Regions from separate parts of the Nocardioides luti genome, predicted to be linked through region 2. Evidence: predicted binding sites of a transcription regulator. Region 2 holds the regulator's gene; each other region holds the start of a gene.
What was found. Region 2 encodes LexA, which represses DNA repair genes until DNA is damaged. Its sites were predicted from a motif close to TCGAACANNTGTTCGA; they were not measured.
Positions count from the first base shown of each region.

Region 1: the regulator LexA is predicted to act here: its motif matches at 3,162-3,177, upstream of H5V45_RS14535 (HNH endonuclease signature motif containing protein).
Region 3: the regulator LexA is predicted to act here: its motif matches at 4,359-4,374, upstream of H5V45_RS03180 (HNH endonuclease signature motif containing protein).

Region 1 covers NZ_JACKXE010000001.1:3,058,311-3,065,554, reverse strand. Annotated here, with positions in the region: gene H5V45_RS14540 (CARDB domain-containing protein) at 1-1,724, opposite strand, end outside; gene H5V45_RS14535 (HNH endonuclease signature motif containing protein) at 1,836-3,086, opposite strand; gene H5V45_RS14530 (MerR family transcriptional regulator) at 3,349-3,612, opposite strand; gene H5V45_RS14525 (Hsp20/alpha crystallin family protein) at 3,686-4,114, shown strand; gene H5V45_RS14520 (N-acetylmuramoyl-L-alanine amidase) at 4,351-5,211, opposite strand; gene galE (UDP-glucose 4-epimerase GalE) at 5,208-6,212, opposite strand; gene H5V45_RS14510 (hypothetical protein) at 6,378-6,611, shown strand; gene H5V45_RS14505 (exopolysaccharide biosynthesis polyprenyl glycosylphosphotransferase) at 6,874-7,244, shown strand, end outside.
Region 2 covers NZ_JACKXE010000001.1:1,564,812-1,572,055, reverse strand. Annotated here, with positions in the region: gene H5V45_RS07570 (ATP-dependent DNA helicase) at 1-885, shown strand, start outside; gene H5V45_RS07565 (alkaline phosphatase family protein) at 895-2,154, opposite strand; gene H5V45_RS07560 (alkaline phosphatase D family protein) at 2,151-3,899, opposite strand; gene H5V45_RS07555 (phosphatase PAP2 family protein) at 3,961-4,764, opposite strand; gene lexA (transcriptional repressor LexA) at 4,869-5,618, opposite strand; gene H5V45_RS07545 (SDR family NAD(P)-dependent oxidoreductase) at 5,822-6,646, shown strand; gene H5V45_RS07540 (LysM peptidoglycan-binding domain-containing protein) at 7,075-7,244, shown strand, end outside.
Region 3 covers NZ_JACKXE010000001.1:675,335-682,578, reverse strand. Annotated here, with positions in the region: gene H5V45_RS03210 (histidinol-phosphate transaminase) at 1-890, shown strand, start outside; gene hisB (imidazoleglycerol-phosphate dehydratase HisB) at 887-1,495, shown strand; gene hisH (imidazole glycerol phosphate synthase subunit HisH) at 1,492-2,124, shown strand; gene H5V45_RS03195 (hypothetical protein) at 2,144-2,470, shown strand; gene priA (bifunctional 1-(5-phosphoribosyl)-5-((5-phosphoribosylamino)methylideneamino)imidazole-4-carboxamide isomerase/phosphoribosylanthranilate isomerase PriA) at 2,514-3,251, shown strand; gene hisF (imidazole glycerol phosphate synthase subunit HisF) at 3,248-4,009, shown strand; gene H5V45_RS03180 (HNH endonuclease signature motif containing protein) at 4,450-5,700, shown strand; gene H5V45_RS03175 (nucleotidyltransferase domain-containing protein) at 5,748-6,473, opposite strand; gene H5V45_RS22225 (hypothetical protein) at 6,598-6,729, shown strand; gene H5V45_RS03170 (TIGR03085 family metal-binding protein) at 6,833-7,244, opposite strand, start outside.

The sequences.
Region 1 (7,244 bases), 1.5 Mb from region 2:
CGCACCGTGCCGTCGACCGTGGAGGTCATGTCGGTCTGCTTCACGTAGACCGGGCAGTCGGGCGGTCCCTCGTAGTCCTTCCACACGTTGGAGTACGACTCCCCGGCGGAGTCGTAGCTCAGGGGTGCGGTGGCCGAGCTCGTGACGACCCCGATGTCGAGCGCCGTCTGCTTGGTCGCCCAGTGGCCCTCCACGTCCTCCGAGAAGGTGCCGACCTGGTGCGCCGGGTAGTGGTAGCTGTGGTGGACGTCCAGGGCGACCGTGGCCGTGAAGTGCCCGCAGGCCAGGGCCTTGTTGTAGGCCTCGCCGGCGTCCGGCCCGTCACCCAGTACGGCAGCCAACCGGGCGATGCCGAGCAGGGTCATGATGTCGCTGAGGTGGTGGTCGACGGCGCACCGGGCCCACGCCTTGCTGATGGCGTTCTCCATGATCTTCGGCAGCATGGCGGTGATCAGGTCACCCCGCGCGCCCGGGTCCCCGCCCCGGAGCATGGTCGATCTCTCCCAACGCAGGGCGTCCTGCAGTGCGGTGTTGGCCATCGTGTCGTCGGTCAGCGCCGCGTTGAGCTCCGGGACGACCTGGTGGTCGAAGTAGTCGTCGTACAACGCCTGGACGTCCTGCACGACGACCGGGTCGGCGCTGTGCCCCGCCATCTGGCTCAGCCGCTCGGTGCGCAGGAGGTCGGCCGCCTTCGCTTGCAGCTGTTCGAGGACGCGCGCAGGGGGATGGTCGCGGAGGTACTGACGCGCGGCGTCGCTCGCCTCCAGCACGCTCGGGGACGAGAAGTGCGAGACGGACAGCACCACGGTTCCGGCATTCGGGCTCCCGCCCTGGCTGGGCGGCAGGATCGGCGACATCGACAGGTCGGTCCCGCCGGAGTTCCACACCGCACCGGTCTGGCTCGCGAGGTTCGCCGAGGTCAGGGCCGGTCCCGTGATGGTCAGGGTCCCGGGGTTCACCAGCTGCAGGCCCTCCGGCTCCAACCGCACGCCGGCGAGCATCGAGGACCCTGCGGGTAGTCCCGCGACCGACGAGAGCACCGTCATCGTGACGTCCTCGCCGCCCTGGAGCGCCGCCCCCGCGTTCTCGGCGCCGAGGTCGCCCGGCAGGTGCAGGTGGTAGGTCGTGGCGAAGCTCGCGTCGTAGCCGTACAGGTCGAGCCCGGTGGCCGGGTTGTAGGTCCCGCTGACCACCGACGACGACCCGGTGTCGTCCGTGGTCGTCACCGGTGGGGCGGGGTCCGGCGTCTGGGGGAAGATGCCGACCGACCGGACGGTCAGCTTCGCGGAGGACGTCCGACAGTTGTTCTGCTCCTTCGACTCCGTGACCTGCTTCTGGGCGTCGGCACAGGCGATCAACCAGTACGCACGCGCAGCGGTCGCGGCCGGAACGATGAGCTTCCTCGAGCCGGCGTCGCGCACACCCGCGGACAAGCGACCCGGCTTGCGAGAACCGAGCAGTCGGTCCCCGGACGACTTCCGCTTGTCGGCGGACAGGAAGTACGCCGTGGCGCTGGACCCCGCCGCTGCGGCGCCGACGTTCTTCGTCGTGTCGTGGACGGTCACGGCGTGACCCGCGAGGACTGACCCGGGGCTCGCGCTGAGCGCTCGCACGACGAGGTCCGGACGGCCGGCTGCCTGCGCCGGACCGGGTGGTGTGACGGACAGCGTGGCGGCCACCAGTGCAGCGACCACCCCCAGGACCGTGCGACGAGATCGCTCCATGATCTTCCCCGACCGAGGGCGGATGATGCCGTCCAGCATGCGCGCAGGCTGAACTCAGGGACATGGTCAATCCGGACTAGATCGCTCTCGCTCGTCGGCAGGTGGATCGACCTACGTCCGCCGGGTGAAGGCGACCTTCCCGCCGGGCAGCTTGGCCATCTCGTAGGCCGGGTCGTGGGCTCTCGCGTGATGTCGGGGGCAGAGGAGTCTGCCGTCTTTGAGGTCGGTGTTGCCGCCGTGACTCCAGAACGGGTCGTGGTGGGCGTGGCACATGCTGGGTGGCCAGTCGCAGCCATCGGCGGTGCAGCCGCCTTGTTCGATGCCGAGGGCGAGGTGTTGGGCCTTGGAGAAGTAGCGGCGAGTCCGGCCGAGGTCGAGGACCTCGGACTTCCCGCCGAGGACCGCAGGGATGATCCCCGCCTCGCAGGCGAGCCGTCGGGCCTGGCTCGCGGTGATCTTGTCGCCGGTGTCCAACGTGGCGGCCTTCTCGGCTCCGAGCAGGATCTCCAGGGGCATCGTGATGACCACCGTCGCGTTCACGCCACCCGCGTTGGGGAGCCGGTCGGCCGGGTAGCGCTCGATGAGCTCGCACAACGCCGCACCCATGCGCTCGGGGCTGGGCTTGCGCTCGACTCCGGGTCCGTGGACGGCGGTCTGATGCTTCGGGGCCGCGATCCCTTGGAGGATCTTCTTGAGCATGGCGCCTTGGGCGGCGGGGATGGTGAACCTACCGTGGCAGGACCCGTGCCCGTCCTCGCTCATCGTGAGGCGCATCTTCTGCCGGGCCCTGCGCTCCTCCTCTTCCAACCGGCGGCGCTCCTCGTCCTCGCCGGCAGCGGGGTCGATGACGTCGAGGAGACCTCGGCCGAGGCGGCGCAGGTCGATCGCGTCGTGGTCGGCGGCGAGGTCGACCAAATGCTTCTCCGCCAGCACCCGGGTCTCGGGGTCGACATCCTCAGGAAGGTCGTCCAGCGCCCGCACGATGACCTGGGCCTGCTCGGTCAAAAGCGCCCCGGACGAAACCGCCTGGCGAACGAGGTGCCAGCGGCCGAGGGCCTCGGCGAGGTGGATCTTCGCCGCAGTGCTCCGGTGGGTCTGGGAGGTCTGGGTCGCCCACCACGCCTGCATCGACGTGGCCCCGACGGACGAGCCGACCTCGACAGAAGATGCGTGGACGGCGACGCGGGCCTCGAGCTCGGTGATGCGCGAGATGAGCCGGGTGAGCCCGACGAGTGCGGCGGCGGCCTCGTCATCCGACATCGACCACACCGGTGCATCGAGAACGTTGTCGACCTGCTCGTCCATGGCTGCGACGGCACGCGCGATCGCGTGCTGGGGAGCCGTGGTCTGGGAGCTGGTCACGGGGAAAGTCAATCAGGGACCACCGACAATCCAAGGGCCAGAATGAGCCTGATCCACACTCCGAAAGTAAAATATCAGGACAAATGTTCGAACGGTGACCACGGCGGGAGAGTGGCACCAACGGAGAGTGTGAAAGCAGCCGCAAGGGGTAGTAGCCCCGGCACCCACGGCGACCACATATCCAATAAATCCCCTACAACGGAGCTACGTCCAGGCGGGCACAGGCCGGACCACTGACGGCCTCGACCAGCGCCACGTCCGCTCAGTCCGGGACCCGCCCACCCAGCCGGCGAACCTCGTCCTCGAGCACCAGCACGCGGTGGATCCCTGCGAGGTTGAGCCCGTCCGCCAGCAGCTCGCCGATCCGACGCAGCCGCTCCAGGTCGTCCTCGCTGTAGAGGCGGGTGCCCCCCGGCGTACGCGCCGGCTCGAGCAGGCCGCGCCGCTCGTAGACCCGCAGGTTCTGGATCTCCATCGACACCAGGTCGGCCGCGACGGAGATCGCGAAGACCCCTCTTGACGTCATGACGTCGACGGTATATCAAATGTGTGCCAGCGGATATAGATCCGTGGACATCGACCCTGAAGGAGGACTTGTGATGTTGCTGCGAAACACCGACCCGTTCCGTGACCTCGACCGACTCACCCAGCAGATGCTCGGCACCACGAACCGCCCCGCGGTGATGCCGATGGATGCCTGGCGCGAGGGTGACCGCTTCGTGATCGAGTTCGACCTGCCGGGCGTGGCCCGGGAGAGCATCGACCTCGACGTCGAGCGCAACGTGCTGACGGTCCGCGCCGAGCGCGTCGCCCGCAACGGCGACTGGGAGATGCTCGCCTCCGAGCGGCCGCGCGGCGTGTTCAGCCGCCAGCTCGTGCTCGGCGACAACCTCGACCTCGACCGCATCGAGGCGGCGTACGACGGGGGCGTGCTGCGCCTGGTCGTCCCCGTCGCCGAGCGGGCCAAGCCGCGCAAGATCGAGGTCGGCGTCGGGTCGCCGTCCGAGCGCACGGCGATCGACGCCTGACCCACATCGCCGGCCCGCACCCTCCCGAGGTCCAGACCGCCGCTTTCTGCTCGTGACGATCACGCATCGGTCACGTTGGTCCTGGCAGCCAGTCTCCTCCCACTTCACCGGGCCAGGACCGGCGAACGGACGCCTGGGGGGCGGCGGTCGGTCCTGAGACCGTCGAGTCCTCGGGGACTCGGCGGTCGGGTGGTTTCGAGACGGTCGCTGCGCGATCTCCTCGGCCACCGCCGGATCTACGGCAGGAACCGCACCACACCGTCGGCGAGGGCCTCGGCGTAGGTCGTCCGCCCGCGGGCGGACGTCATCCGCTGGGCATCGCGGGCGTTGCGCATGTTGCCCAGCTCGACCATGACGGTCGGGACGTCGGAGAGGTTCAGCGTGCCGAGGTCCGAGCGGAAGTCGAGGCCGTCGCCACCGGCGACGTAGTTGGCAACCGGCAGACCCGCCGCCCGCAGTGCCGCGCGCGAGCGGACCGCGAGCCGCTTCGAGGCGCGGTAGATGTCGTGCGTCCACGGCCGCCGGTCGGTCGGGGCGATGACGTGGAAGCCGCGGGCACCGGCGGTGTACGAGCCGTCGGCGTGGATGCTGATCTTGAGGTCGGCAGGAGCGGCGTTGCCGGCGCGGCCGCGGACGTCCACGCACGGCCCCCAGCGATCCTGGCGGTGGCTGTGCCGGGTCATCACGACGCGCGCCCCGAGCTCGACGAGCCGGGCCTTCAGCAGGCGCGAGACCCGCCAGGCGAAGGTCGCCTCCGGGAAGCCGCCGTTCGTGGCCGTCCCGGTCGTGTTGCACGGCTTGCGGAAGCCACCGGCCGGCACCAAGCGGTTGATCTTGCGCGGGTAGCGGTGGTTGCCCAGCTGGTGACCGGGATCCACCACGATCGTCCGGCCGGCCAGCGGCGCGTCCACCCGGGCACCGGTGGCACCGACGTCACCGGCTCCGCCGGCGGGACCAGCCGGACCGGCCACGAGCGTCACGTGCGCCGGCACCAGCCCCTCCGAGCGACCGCCGTACGACGCCCACCCGGCCTCGGCGACGAGCCCGACGGCCAGCAGCACCAGGGTGAGCAGCCCGGCGGTCGAACGGCGGGTCACTCGTAGCCCAGGATCTCCTGGCGCTTCTCGCCCCAGGCGAGCGCCGAGAAGATGGCGTCGTCGAGCGACAGCTCCGTGCGCCAGTCGAGCAGCTCGGCCGCGCGGTCGGCGTTCGCGAACGCCCCGACGGCGTCACCCGGCCGCGGCGGGCCCTCGCTGACCGGCACCTCGGAGCCGAAGACGCGCTCGAACGACGCCACGAGCTCGCGCACGGTCACGCCGTCGCCCGCACCGACGTTGATGATCACGCTCGGCTCGCCGACCGCCTCGAGCACCTCGTCGAACTTCTCGACGGCCCGCACGTGCGCCTTCGCCAGGTCCCAGACGTGGATGTAGTCACGGATGCCCGTGCCGTCCCGCGTCGGGTGCTCCGTGCCGGTGATCGTGAAGGAGTCCTTGAGCCCGCGCGCGGCCATCACGAGCTGGCCGATGACGTGCGACGGTTCCTTGGCGTAGATGCCCGACTCGAGGTCCGGGTCGGAGCCGATCGGGTTGAAGTAGCGCAGGATGATCGCGCGCAGCCCGGTCGCCGCGGACATGTCGATCAGGATCTGCTCCATCATCCGCTTGGTGCGGGCGTAGGGCGAGGTCGGCTCGAGCGGGTCGGACTCGACGACCTCGAAGTCGTCCTTGGTCGCGTAGAGCGAGGCCGAGGAGGAGAAGAGCACCCGCGACTTGCCGAGCTTCTCGAGCTCGTCGAACATCTCCAGCGACTTCGCGACGTTGTTGGCGTAGTAGAGGTACGGCTCCTCGACGGACTCCGGCACCACGATCCGCGCGGCCATGTGGATCGTCGCGTCCAGGTCGGGGTGCTCCTCGACGATCCGGCGCAGCAGTGCCCGGTCCGCGATGTCACCTGAGTAGAAGATCCGGTCCTTCACGAAGACCCTCGGGCCGACGTCCAGCGAGTCGAGGACGACCGGCGTGTGCCCGGCCTCCTCGAGAGCCTTCGAGGTGACCGAGCCGAGGTAGCCGGCGCCGCCGGTGACGAGAACCTTCATGCCGACCACCCTAGAGGTTCGGCCGCGCCACCCGCCGTACGACGTGGGCGGCTGCGCCGCGCCCGGAGCCGCTCCGACGACGACGTCCCACACCCGAGGTGTGAACGACTTCACAGTGGGGTACGAGGACCTCGTCGAACCGGGTCGGGCTCTGGAGGGAGCGCCATGGCATTCAGGATGTTGCGCCTGCATCGGAGCCCTGCTCCTGCTCCACGCCGCGACGGCAGCTCGTCCGTGCGGCCGCCCGGGGTCATCCCCACCCCCTTCCTCGCCATGCACCTGACCACCGGGTTCGAGGACTGGTGCGACGCCCAGGGCCTGCACCCCGAGGCGCACGGCGTGTGGGAGGCCTACGAGGCCGCGCTGACCCGCACGCTCCCGGAGTCCGGCGTCGCCTGAGCAGTCGCGGTTTGTCCCGGTGGAGACTGCAGCCGGGACAATGAGCGCGGGCGACCGCACCCCGAGGGGTGGTTCTCGCCCCCGGGCGTAACGAGTCTCCGAGATCTGGCGTTAACACCTCCGAAGCGGATTAGGCTGCTGGCGCCGTCAGGCTGGGAACAGCTCGACGGTCGGCAGACAGGGCCGGGGGGCCCTGGGACGACGAACACCGCTCCGTGGGGGATCGACGATGACGCTCGTGGCAACGCAGAAGGATGGTCGGGTGACCGCACGAGCGAGTCGCGCGCTGTCCTACCTGCCGCTCAGCGCGCTGATCATCGACTTGGGCCTGATCATCGGTGTGGGCTCCCTCGCATCCCTCGGCCGTCAGCGGCTCGGCGTCTTTGAATCTTCGGTCCGCGTGGCTGACACGCTCGGAATAGCCGGGCCACTGATGATGCTCGGCTGGCTGCTCGCGATCGCCGCGCTGGGCGGCTACCGCGACAACGTCTTCGGCGCGGGGACCGACGAGTACAAGCGGGTCGTCCAGGCCAGCATGATCGCCGCGGGCCTCACCGGGGTCGGCTGCTACCTCGCGAAGTTCCCCCTGTCCCGTGGCTTCTTCCTGCTCGCCTTCGTTCTCGGCGTCCCCGC
Region 2 (7,244 bases):
ACCGAGCGGATCCCGCCCCGGCTCTGCGTGGCGCCGCTGCAGGTCTGGGGGCAGATGCGCGACAAGCTGCTCAGCGACAAGACCGTCGTGTTCACCAGCGCGACGCTCATGCTGGGCGGCGATTTCTCCTCGCTGGCGAGCAGCATCGGCCTGAAGCCGGGGGAGCGGGTCATCGACGGCGACACCGCCGGCCCGGCCACCGAGGAGGTCCTGCCGTGGCGGGGGCTCGACGTCGGCTCGCCGTTCGACTACGGCCAGCAGGGCATCCTCTACCTCGCCCGCCACCTGCCCCCGCCCGGCCGCGACGGGCTGGGCAAGGCCCAGCTCGACGAGATCGTGGAGCTCGTCGACGCCGCCGGCGGCCGCACCCTCGGCCTCTTCTCCAGCCGGCGGGCCGCCGAGACCGCGGCCGAGGCGGTTCGTGAGCGGCTCCCGCACCTGACCACGCTGGCCCAGGGCGACGCCCAGCTGCCCGAGCTCGCCAAGCAGTTCGTCAGCGACCCGCACACATGCCTGTTCGGCACGCTGAGCCTCTGGCAGGGCCTCGACGTCCCCGGCGAGACCTGCCAGCTCGTGATCATCGACCGGATCCCGTTCCCCCGGCCCGACGACCCGCTGATGAGCGCGCGCCAGAAGGCCGCCGACGACGCCGGCGGCAACGGGTTCATGCAGGTGGCGGCCACCCACGCGGCGCTGCTGCTCGCCCAGGGCGCCGGCCGCCTGATCCGCACGACCAGCGACCGCGGCGTCGTCGCCGTCCTCGACCCGCGCCTCGCGACCGCCCGCTACGGCGGCTTCCTCAAGGCCAGCCTGCCGCCCATGTGGACGACCACCGACCCCGCCGTCGTCCGCAAGGCCCTGGCGCGGCTCGCCGGCCCCAGCTGAGGGCAGCCCTCAGACCCGCGCGTGACCGTCCCAGCCGCCCCGCGGCCGGCCGACGCCGAAGAACGACGCGACGGTGGGGGCGACGTCGATGGTGCGCGCGTGAGCGGGTGACGCCGTACGCCGGGGGACGGTCGGGTGGCCGCCCGAGACGAAGAACGGGATCTGCCGGGTGGCGGGGTGGCCGTGGTTGCCCGGGATCGGGTTGGCCGACGGGTCGGGCTCGGTGAAGCGCCACCCGGCCTGGCAGAACGCCACGACGTCGCCGGCCTGGGGACCGAGCCGCAGCCACGGCTCGGTGCGCTTGTGGGCGGCGAGCACCCCGGGCACGCCCTCGGCGAGGGTCTGCATCCGCGCGATCGCCTCGACGCGCTGCGAGCCCGGCCCGGTCCAGTAGAGGAGGTCGGCCCCGCCGTTGTCGGCGATCCGGACCTTCCCGGCGAGCAGCGGGTCGGCGTCCATGACGCCCTGCAGCGTGACCACGGCGTCCGGCGTCGACCAGTCCATCGAGTGGTCCGCCAGCACGATCACGATCGAGTGCTCCCAGCGCCCGGAGTCCTTCAGCGCCGTGACGAACCGCTGCACCTGGCCGTCAGTGTCGGCCAGCGCCGTACGCCGTTGCGCGCGCAGCGTCGTGCCGGTGAGGTCCGCGTGGCCGAAGCGGTCGATGTCGCCGAGGTTCACGAACATCAGGTTCGGGTCGAAGTCGTCGAGCATCGCGAGCGCGGCGTCCGTCGTGAACTGGTCGGGCGCGTGCCCCGACACCGGCACGATCGGCGCCGGCTCCCAGCGGTGCGTGGCGCGGGTCCCGAACACGCCGTAGAGGTACTCCTTGCTCAGCACCGTCCCGGTCGTGAAGCCGCGCTTGTTCAGCCTCTCGATGATCGTGCGCACCTTGATGTCGGACGGCTTGTCCATCGTCCGCACGTCGCCGAGCGACCGGTCGAAGATCTCGTTGGCGGGCACGCCGGTCCGGTCCGGCCGCATCCCCGCCATCATCATCACGTGGTTGGGGATGGTCTCCATGACCGGCATCGACGAGGCGCGCGGGAACCACAGGCCGCCGTTGCGCAGCGCCCGGAGGTTCGGCGTCAGGTCCGCGGTGATCTCGTCGGGCCGGCAGCCGTCGACGACGAGGACGTAGGCCCGCTTGCGGCCCTTCGGGCCTCTGGCGGCGTACGACGGCCCCGCGACCGCGCTGGAGATCGCGATGCCCCCGCCCGCGGCCAGGAAGGTGCGGCGGGTGGCACGACGGCTGGCGAGCGGCCTCACGAGGCACCGCCCAGCGGCTTGTCGACCGGCGTGATCCGGCCGGTGCCGGCCTCGGTGCGCCACGACACCGACCAGGTGATCGGGGTCTTCCGGTCGGCCCGGTCCTCGATGACGAACCAGTCCATCTGCGCCCGCTTCGCGGTCACGTCGAGCACCGAGAAGCCGTGGCTGTCGAAGTCGAGGTACTTGATGTGGCGGTTGTTCGCCTTGATCGACTCCTCGACGGCCACGCTCGAGGTGCGCGGCGGCGTGCCGGTGATGTCCTTGAGGTTGTTGGAGGTGACCGACGAGCAGACGAACTCCACGCCCGCGGAGTCGTCGGCCGGCCCCTCGCCGGTGTAGGTCGCCGGGTCGAAGGGCAGCTCGGCCGCCCAGCCCGAGTGGATGTCGCCGGTGATGAACAGCGCGTCCTTCACCTGGTGGTCGCGGACGTGCTGCAGCAGCTCGCGGCGGTCGTCGGTGTAGCCGTCCCACTGGTCGGTGTTGTACGGCGCCCCGTCGGCCGGTCCGGGCGTCTCGCCGGTGACCTGGTGGACCGCGTCGCGGACGTCGGCGGGCAGTGCGCCGAAGTTCACCGGCGCGATCATCACCGGGTTGCCGATGATCTTCCACTGCGGGCCGTGCCGGTCCAGGGAGGTCTTGAGCCAGTCGAGCTGGCGGCGGCCGGTGATCGTCCGGTCGGGGTCGCTCACGGCCGGGTCCGGGCTCGGGACCGGCGTCGGGGTGGTCTCGACCTGCTGGTCCCGGTAGGTCCGCAGGTCGAGCATGCTCAGCTCGGCGAGCTGCCCGAAGCGCAGCCGACGGAAGAGCCGGTCGCCGTCGCCCAGCCGGGCGGTGCCGTCCAGCCGGGCGGGCATCCACTCGTCGTACGCCCGGTGCGCCCGCGCGCGCCGCTTCGTGTAGCTGCCCTCGCCGCCGTCGCCCTTCCCGGGCGTGTGGTTGACCGCACCGCCCTTCCACTGGTTGTCGGCGACCTCGTGGTCGTCCCAGGTGACGATCCAGGCGTACTTCGCGTGCAGGTCCTGCAGGTCGGGGTCGGTCTTGTACTGCGCGTGCCGCTGGCGGTAGTCCGCCAGCGAGACCATCTCGTGGCGCGGCTCGTGGGTGCGGATGTCCTCGTCGGACTGGCCGTAGCCGTACTCGCCGGGGCCGTACTCGTAGACGTAGTCGCCCAGGTGCACCACGGCGTGCAGGTCGTCGCGGGCAGCCAGGCCGCGGTAGGCCGAGAACCAGCCAGCCTGCCAGTTCGCGCAGGAGACCACCCCGAAGCGCAGGTGCCGCGGCGTCGACCGCTCGGCGGGGGCGGTGCGGGTGCGGCCCACCCTGCTGGTGGCGCCGTCGAGGTGGAAGCGGTAGTGGTACCACGTGGCCGGCTCGAGCCCGCGCGCGTCGACCTTGACCGTGTGGTCACGGCTCGGTCCGGTGGTGAAGTCGCCGCGGCGTACGACGTGGCGGAAGCGTCGGTCGGTCGCGACCTCCCACCGCACCGTGACACGGGGCCCGCGGCCGCTGCCGGGGGTGGCCGCGTCGGTGGGCGTGACGCGCGTCCACAGCACCACCGCGTGGGGGAGCGGGTCGCCGGAGGCGACGCCGTGGCGGAACGGCGTGCGCCGGACGGCCGTCGGGTGCGGGAGGGCGTCCGCGGCCGGGGCGGCGAGGGTCGCGCCGGCGAGCCCGGCACCGACGGTGCCGGTCGCGAGCAGGGTGCGTCGGGCCAGGGGCGGGTCGGTGCGTGGGGAGGTCACGCCTCATCCAACGACGCAGCGCGCACCGCGTGACGCCGTCACGCCGAGGAGCGCTGCTTGTTCACCCGGAGGTCGCCGTGGGTTGGCCGGCGAGCGGCACGACGCCGACCGGGTCGGCCGCCGGCACGAGCGGGCGCGGCATCCGCCGGGCGATCGCGAAGCCGCCGAGGACCACCAGCCAGCCGACGACCACGTCGATGACCCAGTGGTTGCCGGTGCCGACGATGACGACGGCGGTGCCGGCGGCGTACACCCAGGCCAGCGCCCGCACCCAGCGCCAGGCGGCGTTGCGCTGCACGGAGATCGCGACCCAGAGGGCCCAGCCGGCGTGCAGCGAGGGGAAGGCGGCCAGCTCGTTGGTGAGCCCGCCGAGCCCGCGCGGCGCGGACGCGTCCGTGCTCCACCAGCCGTCGGAGGCGTGCAGGCTGAGCACGTCGACGTACCCGGTGATGAAGCGCGGCGGCGCGGTCGGCATCAGGAGGTAGGCGACCAGCCCGATCAGGGTGCCGGCCACCAGCGCCCGGCGGGCGGGCAGGTAGGACCGGGTGCCGAGCTTGTAGAGCCACAGCAGGGTGGCGCCGGTGACGACGTAGTGGAGGCTGGCGTACCAGTACGACCCGAGCAGGCCGATGGCCTGGTGGCTGGTGAACAGCCGGTTGAGCGGCAGCTCCCAGTGGATGCCGAGCAGCCTCTCGAGGTGCAGGAGGTCGTGCGCGCGGGCCAGCGCCGGGGTCAGCGCGGTGTCGGCCAGCAGCCGCGAGAGGGAGTAGCCGACCCAGAGCGTCAGGATCAGGGTGAGCTCCAGGACCCCGCGCACCACGCGGGGGTAACGGTGCCGGATCACGAGGATCGACGGGAGGCTCACCGGACCAGCCTCGGCGATTTTGCCGTGGCAGGAAACCGGGTATTCCCCCGAGTCGTCCCCGAGGCGTGGACCGGCTCCACCGGGCTGCACCCCCTACACATGGGTCACATCCTACGGAGGACCGCCGTCACAATCCCGAGGATGGTCGCGTGCGTGCCGTCGATCGGGTCGAACGCCTCGTTGTGGGGCATCAGCCAGACCTTGCCGTCGCGGCGCTGGAGCGTCTTCACGGTGGCCTCGCCGTCGATCAGCGCGGCCACGATCTCGCCGTTCGAGGCGGTCTGCTCCTTGCGGATCACGACGTAGTCGCCGCTGCAGATCGCCGCGTCGATCATCGAGTCGCCGACGACCTCGAGCAGGAACAGCTCGCCCTCGCCGACCAGCTGCTTGGGCAGCGGGAAGACGTCCTGGATCTGCTCCTCGGCGAGGATCGGGCCACCGGCGGCGATCCGGCCCAGGACGGGGACGTACTGCGCGGCGGGGTGCGAGTCGCCGATGCCGGTCTCGTCGTACGACGACTCCTCGGCCGAGCTGATCGAGCGGCGGGCCGCGAGCACCTCGGGGAGGAACACCTCGAGCGCGCGGGGACGGTTCGGGTCGCGCTTGAGGAAGCCCTTCTCCTCGAGCACCTTGAGCTGGTGCGCGACGCTCGACGAGCTGGTCAGGCCGACCGCGTCGCCGATCTCGCGCATGCTGGGCGGGTAGCCCCGCAGCTCGATCGAGTCCTTGATGTGGGCCAGCACGCGCAGCTGGCGCGGCGTCAGGCCGGTGGCGTCGGGCGGGCCGTCCGGCAGCTCGGAGACCTTGCCGCGGGAGGAGTCCGCGACCTTGCCGGGGGTCTTGCTGGTGGCCATGGTGCTGCCTTCCGGTCGGGCTGGTCGATCAGTCGGGCGTGATCGGGTGTGACGGTGTGGGCCGGACCGGGGAGGACCCCGGACCGGAGTCCCACCGTAGCCATCGGGACACCCGATGTTCAAACATCTGTTCGAACGGCGTGTCGCGTCCGTGCCGGGTGCCCTCGGGGCTCCGCCGGCCCCGGATCTGCTTGACTCCCGCCATGTCCTCGCGCGCCAGCTCGCCCACGTCCGCCCGCCCGCTGAGCGCCGTCGTGACGGGAGGCGCCCGCGGCATCGGCCGGGGGATCGCCGAGCGGCTCGTGGACCGCGGGTACCAGGTGGTGGTCGCGGACGTGGACGCCGCCGCTGCGAGCGCCACGGCGGGCGAGATCGGCGCCGCGGCCGGGATCGGCCAGGACGTGCGCGACCGGGACGCCCACGCGGCCGTCGCGGCCGAGGCCGCGCGGCACGGTGCCCTTGCGGTGTGGTGCAACAACGCCGGGGTCGGCGACGACGGCCGGCTCTCCGAGACGAGCGAGGACGCCGTACGCCGTCTGGTGGACGTCAACCTGCTCGGCACCCTGTGGGGGATGCAGGCCGCGCTCGAGGGCTTCGGCTCCGCGGGCGGCGACATCGTCAACACGGCGTCGCTGGCGGGCCTGGCGCCGGTGCCGGGCTACACGGTGTACGCCGCCTCGAAGGCCGCCATCGTCTCCGCCACCATGTCGGTGGCCGCCGAGACGCCGCGCCGCGTCCGCGTGCACGCGATCTGCCCCGACGGCGTGCAGACCGCGATGCTGGACGGCCAGACCCCCGGCGGGCTGGGCAGCCTGCTGGTGCACTCCGGCGGCCGGATCCTCACCGTCGACGAGGTCGCCGACCAGGCGGTGGCGCTCATCGGCGCCCGCCGGGTCGTGCGCAGCGTGCCCGGCTGGCGCGGCGGCGTGTCGCGCTTCGGGGCCCTGGTGCCGAGCGTGACGGCGTCCGCCACCACCGTGCTCGCCGCCCAGGGCCGGCGCGCCCTCGGGAGGCGCGGCCGGGCCTGAGCCCCACGCGGCGGCCGGGCGCTCCCGGCCGGTGCCTGCCCCGGGTCGCGACCCCGTCAGCGACCGGTCAGGTAGGGGGGACGGGCCCAACCGGCCGCTGGCGCGGATCACTGCCCGGGCGACCGGGAGTGCCTGCGTGAGCATTCAACCTCCTCCGTTCGGCGCGACGGCATAGCCCGTTCGGGCCATGCCGCACGCACAGACGGGCCATGCGTTCCCATGGTGGGACTCGGGTAGTGCTTCGAACAATTGTTCGTGTCGACCCTTGTGCCGTTCGAACACCTGCTCTAAGGTCGTACACATGTTCGATCGAATGTCTGATCGAGAGGCTGCGAGCCGTCGGTCCACCAGGACTGTCGGTGGCCCCCGATAGACAGTCCTTCAGCAGCTACGAACCGATGCTGACCTCCACTTCCCCAGGAGTTCCGATGAGCGCCATGACGATCGCCCCGTTGACCACCGCCCCGACCGCGCGCCCCGAGCTCCGGCTCGTGCCCGCCCGTCCCGCCGGCCGCTCCACCCGCCGGCCGGTGGCCGCGGCGCAGCCCCGGGCCTCGGTGCGGCTCACCCGGCGCGGCCGGCTCGTCGTGTTCCTCGC
Region 3 (7,244 bases), 890 kb from region 2:
TGGCGGCGTACCTCTCCCGCGACACCCCGCACGGCATCTCGCCCGCGCAGGTGTGGGCGGCGAACGGCTCCAACGAGGTCATGCTGCAGCTGCTGCAGGCCTTCGGGGGCCCGGGTCGCTGCGCGCTCAGCTTCGCGCCGACGTACTCCATGTATCCCGAGTACGCCCGCGACACGATGACCGACTGGGTGCAGGGCCGGCGCGAGGACGACTTCTCGCTGGACCTCGACGCCGCGCGGGCGCTGGTCGAGGAGCGGCGCCCGAGCGTGGTGCTGCTGCCGTCGCCGAACAACCCGACCGGCACCGCGCTGCCGCCCGAGGCGGTCAGCGCCCTGTGCGAGGCGGTCGGCGACGAGGGCGTGCTCGTGGTCGACGAGGCGTACGGCGAGTTCCGCCGCACCGGCACCCCCAGCGCGCTCGAGCTGCTCCCGCAGCACCGCAACCTCGTGGTGAGCCGGACGATGAGCAAGGCGTTCGCGCTGGCCGGCGCCCGGCTGGGCTACCTCGCCGCGTCGCCCGAGATCTGCGACGCGATCCGCGTCGTTCGGCTGCCCTACCACCTCTCCGCCGTCACCCAGGCGGTCGCGCTGGCGGCGCTGCGGCACGCCCCCGAGCTGCTCGGCCGGGTCGACGACCTGCGCGCCGAGCGCGACGCGACGGTCGCGTGGCTCCGCGAGCGCGGGCACACCGTCGCGGACAGCGACGCCAACTTCGCGTTGTTCGGAACCTTCCCGGACCGTCATGCTGTCTGGCAGGGGCTGCTCGCGCGGGGCGTGCTGATCCGCGAGGTCGGCCCCGAGGGGTGGCTCCGGGTGTCGATCGGCACCGCGGAGGAGATGACGGCGTTCAAGCAGGCACTGGTCGAGGTCATGGAAGAGGCAGGCAGATGAGTCGGACAGCACGCATCGAGCGGCAGACGAGCGAGTCCAAGGTGCTCGTCGAGGTCGACCTCGACGGCACGGGCCGCCACGACATCTCGACGGGCGTGGGGTTCTACGACCACATGCTCACGGCGTTCGCCCGGCACGCGCTGGTCGACCTGACCGTGCAGACCGAGGGCGACCTCCACATCGACGCGCACCACACCGTCGAGGACACCGCGATCGCGCTCGGCCAGGCGCTGCGACAGGCGCTGGGCGACAAGGTCGGCATCCGCCGCTTCGGCGACGCCACCGTGCCGCTCGACGAGGCGCTCGTCCAGGCCGTCGTCGACGTCTCCGGCCGGCCGTACTGCGTGCACACCGGCGAGCCCGAGGGGCAGCAGTACGTCGTGCTCGGCGGCTCCACCAACGGCTACCTCGGCTCGCTGACCCGGCACGTCTTCGAGACGCTGGCCTTCCACGGCCACTTCGCGCTGCACGTGCGGGTGCTGGCCGGCCGCGAGCCGCACCACATCGTCGAGACGCAGTTCAAGGCGTTCGCCCGGGCCTTCCGCGACGCCGTCGCGATCGACCCGCGCGAGACCGGCATCCCCTCGACCAAGGGTGCGCTCTGAGCGCCACGGTCGCCGTCCTCGACTACGGCTCGGGCAACCTCCGCTCGGCCGTGCGGGCCGTCGAGCGCGCCGGCGCCTCGGTGAGCCTCACGTCCGACTTCGAGGAGTGCCTGGCCGCCGACGGGCTGCTGGTCCCCGGCGTCGGGGCGTACGCCGCCTGCATGGCCGGCCTGCGCGCGATCCGTGGCGAGCGGCTGATCGGGCGGCGTCTCGCGGGCGGTCGGCCGGTGCTGGGCATCTGCGTCGGCATGCAGATCCTCTTCGAGCGCGGCGTCGAGCACGGCGTCGAGACCGCGGGCTGCGACGAGTGGCCCGGCGTCGTCGAGCGCCTGCAGGCACCCGTCGTACCCCACATGGGGTGGAACACCGTCGAGGCCCCCACCGGCACGCGTCTCTTCGAGGGCCTCGAGGACGAGCGGTTCTACTTCGTGCACTCGTACGCCGTCCGTGACTGGGTCCTCGAGACGAACGGCCGCACCCGGCCGCCGCTGGTGACCTGGGCCGAGCACGGCGGCGACCGCTTCGTCGCGGCCGTCGAGAACGGCCCGCTCACCGCCACCCAGTTCCACCCCGAGAAGTCCGGCGACGCCGGGGCCGCCCTCCTGCGCAACTGGGTGCGGTCGCTGTGAGCACCCTCGTGACGGCCCGATGAGCAAGGAGCGCGCCACCCGGCGTGCCGAGCGGGAGCGCGAGAACGCCATCCGCGCCGCCGCCCGCGCCCAGGAGGAGGAGCGCCGCCAGCGCGCCGAGGCGAGGCGCCGTCGCCTGGTCGGCTGGCTGCCGCTGCCGCGCGTCCAGCCCGGGCTGCTGGCCGCCCGGCGCCGCCGCAACCTCACGATCACGGTCTGCCTGCTGCTCCTGCTCAACCTGCTGGTCTGGATCGTCAGCCCCGAGTGGGAGGTGCGGGCCGTCTTCGCGATGGTCAGCCTGCTCGCCGCTCCCGTGCTGCACACGATGCTGTTCCGGCGACGCTGAGACCGCCCCCGCCGTACCCCACCCCCGAACCTAGGATTTCCGCATGAGCGCCTACCTCGAGCTGCTGCCCGCCGTCGACATCGCCGGGGGCCAGGCCGTCCAGCTGGTCCAGGGCGTCGCCGGCTCCGAGAAGCGCTTCGGCGACCCGATCGAGGCGGCCCTGCGCTGGCAGGAGGCGGGGGCCGAGTGGCTGCACCTCGTCGACCTCGACGCCGCCTTCGGCCGCGGGCACAACCGCGAGCTGCAGGCGAAGATCGTCGGCACCCTCGACATCCAGGTCGAGATGTCCGGTGGCATCCGCGACGACGAGTCGCTCGCTGCCGCGATGGCCACCGGCTGCCGACGCGTCAACATCGGCACCGCCGCGCTGGAGCAGCCGGAGTGGTGCGCCGCCGCGATCGCGGAGTACGGCGACCGCGTCGCCGTCGGCCTCGACGTCCGCGGCCGCACCCTCGCGGCACGGGGCTGGACCCGCGACGGCGGTGACCTCTACGACGTCCTCGCCCGCCTCGACGCGGAGGGCTGCGCGCGGTACGTCGTCACCGACGTCAACAAGGACGGCATGCTCCAGGGCCCGAACCTCCAGCTGCTGCGCGACGTCTGCGCCGCCACCTCGCGTCCCGTGGTCGCCTCCGGCGGCATCACCGAGCTGTCCGACCTCGAGGCGCTGCAGGGCCTGGTCGGCGACGGGGTCGAGGGCGCGATCATCGGCACCGCGCTCTACGAGGGCCGCTTCACCCTCGAGGACGCGCTGGCCCTCACGCTCCCGGGCGCGCCGTGAGCCTCGCCGTACGCGTCATCCCGTGCCTCGACGTCGACGCCGGCCGCGTCGTCAAGGGCATCAACTTCCAGGAGCTGCGTGACGCGGGCGACCCCGTGGAGCTGGCCCGGCTGTACGACGCCGAGGGCGCCGACGAACTGACCTTCCTCGACATCTCCGCGTCGTTCGAGGGCCGCGCGACCACGATGGAGATCGTCTCGCGCACCGCCGAGGAGGTCTTCATCCCGCTGACCGTCGGCGGGGGAGTGTCCTCGGTGGAGGACGTCGACCGGCTGCTCCGCGCCGGGGCCGACAAGGTCGCCGTCAACACCGCCGCCATCAACCGCCCCGAGCTCGTCGCCGAGATCGCCGACCGCTTCGGCAACCAGGTGCTCGTGCTCTCCGTCGACGCCCGCCGCGCCCCCGGGACCGACTCCGGCTTCGAGGTCACCACCCACGGTGGCCGCAAGTCCGCCGGCCTGGACGCCCTCGAGTGGGCCGCCCGCGCCGCCGAGCTCGGCGCCGGCGAGATCCTCCTCAACGCCATGGACGCCGACGGCACCCAGGACGGCTTCGACCTCGACCTGATCCGCGCCGTACGCCGCGAGGTCAGCATCCCCGTCATCGCCTCCGGCGGCGCCGGCCGCGTCGAGCACTTCCCGCCCGCCGTCGACGCCGGCGCCGACGCCGTCCTCGCCGCCACCGTCTTCCACTTCGGCACGCTCCGCATCGCCGACGTGAAGTCGTCGCTAGCCTCCGCGGGGCACCCCGTCCGCTGAGGCTTCCTCGCGGTGGTTGAGGAAGGCGCGCTAGCGCCTGTCTCGAAACCACCTCCTGCGGTGGTTGAGGAGGTTGAGGTGCCTCCCGGTGGTTGAGGAAGGCGCCGCCTCCGGTGGTTGAGGAGGGCGCTGCCTTCGGTGGTTGAGGAAGGCGCGCTAGCGCCTGTCTCGAAACCACCTCACCCCTCCACGGCTCGAGGCCATCGGTGGTCCGGCCTGTGCGCGCCTGGACGTAGCTCCGTTGTAGGGGATTTATTGGATATGTGGTCGCCGTGGGTGCCGGGGCAAGTCCCCCTTGCGGTCGCTTTCGAAGTCTCCGTGGGTGCCACTTGCCCGCTGTGGTCGCCGTTCGAACATTTGTCCTGATATTTTACCTTCAGGGTCGCTTTCCGGCTCATTCTGAGCCCTGGATTGTCGGTGGTCCCTGATTGACTTTCCCCATGAAGACGTTCACCGACGACGGCCCCCGCCACGCGATCTCGCGTGCGGTCCGCGACGTCGGCGAACGCATCAGCGACGTCGCCGACGCTCCCGTCTGGTCCATGACCGCCGACGAGGCCGGTGCCACGCTGGTGGAGCTGACCCGACTCTCGGCGAGAGTCGCCGAGCTCGAAGCCCGCGTCGCCGTCCACGCATACTCCGTCGATGTCGGCTCGTCCGTCGGCGCGACCTCGACCCAGGCGTGGTGGGCCACCCAGACGCTCCAGACGCATCGGACGGCCGCGGCGAAGATCCACTTGGCGGATGCCCTGGGCCGCTGGGACCTCGTCCGTCAGGCCTTGTCGTCTGGGGCGATCCTGACCGAGCAGGCCCAGGTCATCACCCGGGCCCTTGACGACCTCCCCGACGACGTCGACGCGGAGACCCGCGTGCTCGCGGAGAAGCACCTCGTCGACCTGGCCGGCGATCACGACGCCGTCGACCTGCGACGGCTCGGCCGAGGTCTTCTCGACGTGATCGACCCCGCCGCCGGAGAGGAGGAAGAGCGTCGCCGCCTCGAGGAGGAGGAGCGCAAGGCCCGCCAGAAGATGCGCCTCACCGTGAGCGACGACGGCCACGGATCCTGCCACGGCCGATTCACCATCCCCGCCGCCCAAGGGTCGATGCTCAAGAAGATCCTCCAGGGCATCGCCGCCCCCAAGCACCAGACCGCCGTCCACGGACCCGGAGTCGAGCGGAAGCCCAGCCCGGAGCGGATGGGTGCCGCGCTCTGCGAGCTCATCGAGCGCTACCCCACCGACCGGCTCCCCAACGCCGGCGGCGTGAACGCGACCGTGGTCATCACGATGCCTCTCGAGACTCTCCTCGGAGCCGAGAAGGCTGCGACGTTGGACACGGGCGACAAGATCACGGCCTCCCAGGCCCGACGACTCGCCTGCGAGGCCGGGATCATCCCCGCCGTCCTCGGCGGCACGTCCCAGGTCCTCGACCTCGGCCGCACCCGCCGCTACTTCTCGAAAGCCCAACACCTCGCCCTCGGCATCCAGCAGGGCGGGTGCACGGCCGACGGGTGCGACTGGCCACCCAGCATGTGCCACGCCCACCACGACCCCTTCTGGAGCCAGGGCGGCAACACCGACCTCAAGGACGGCCGCCTCCTCTGCCCAAGGCACCACGCCCGAGCACACGACCCGACCTTCACGATGACCGAGCTCCCCGGCGGGAAGGTCGCCTTCACCCGGCGGACATAGGCCGACCGCCCCCATACGCGAGCATCACCTACGGCCCGGCGACCCCTTCAGCGGCGGTGTCGCGCCCGCGCCACCGTGCGCACCGCATCGACCCAGCCGACCGCGGCGGTACGGACCCTCGGCGAGCGCACGCGGGTGCCGTTCCGTCGCGCCCGGACCTGGTCGCGGAGCCACGGAGGTGCGGCGAGGTGGTCGAGTGCTGCGGTCTTGGTGAGCAGCGTGCCCGTGGCGAGGGTGTGCCGTGCACGCGCCATCGTCGTGAGGCTCAGGTCGGCGAACGCGGTGTCCAGCCAGAGCCAGGGGCGGTGGATCGCCCAGGTCCAGTAGCCGGCCAGGTCGGCACGCACGGCGTAGCGGACCTCGTCGTCCGTGATGGCCGGGAGCGCGGCGGACGGCGCGCGGCCCTGCAGGGCGTGCCCGTGCCGGACCAGCTCGGCGCGGGTGACGCGCGACAGCACGCGGTCGACCAGCCGGCCGTGGGTCCAGGTCGGGTGCCGCAGGGTGGCGTCGGTGAGACGGGTCGCGTCGACGTACACGCAGCCCAGCGCCAGCCCTGCTGCCACGCCCGCGTCCAGCTCGCGGTGCATCGCTGCCACGGCGTCGACCCGCGCGGTCGACATCGGTCCGTCGACCAGGGCCACGAGGTCGAGGTCGCTGACCCCGGGCCGGTGGTCCCCGGTGGCCAGGGACCCGGCGACCAGCAAGTCGGTGACCCACCCCAGCGCGACGACGCGCACCCGGAGCTCCTCGAGCGCCGCCGACGTCGCGTCCATCACCCGATCATCGCCGACGGTTTCCCGCCCCAGCGGCGCGAGTGTGCATGGGATCAAGAAATCCGGTGCCAGAACTTGATCCCACGCACAATGGTCGCGTCCATGCGCCAGGAGGGGGCAGGAGATGGCGAACCCGACGCGTCTCGTGGTCGACGGCGAGGTGTTCGACGTGCGCCGGTCGGGGCGGCGCGGGCAGGTCGACCTCACCTGGGTGTCGGGTCCGAACCCGGGCTACGGCTTCAGCTCGGCCAGGTAGGACGGGTCGTGGCCGGACGTCGCGCAGCTGGAGGAGTCGATCCGCGACTTCCTGGCCGGCATCGACCCGGCGACGGGCCACCTCGACTGACGTCGGCCCGGTGTCAGATGCCCAGGTCCGACCGCCGCAGCTTGGCCACCCGCTCCTGCGGCCCTGAGAAGGACAGCCCGCGCACGGCGTCGCGGCCGAAGAGGAAGAAGGCGATCTCGGACGGCAGCCCGCTCACGACGGCGGGGTCGGCGCCGCGGCGCAGGGTCGCGGTGGCGCCGGTGTCGGTGCGCTCGATCCGCACGGGGACGCCGGCCGGTCGCACCAGCCCGCGGCCGGCGACCTTGATCGCGGCCCACAACCGAGACTCGTCGGTGGGATCGAGCACGCGCGGCTCCCACCCGGCCTGGGCGCGGCGCAGGTCCTCGTGGTGGACGAAGTACTCCGCCGTGTTGAGGAGCTCCTCCACACCGGGCAGGGCGTACGGCGTCAGCAGGCTCGGGTCGCGCAGCCTCTCGACCAGCACC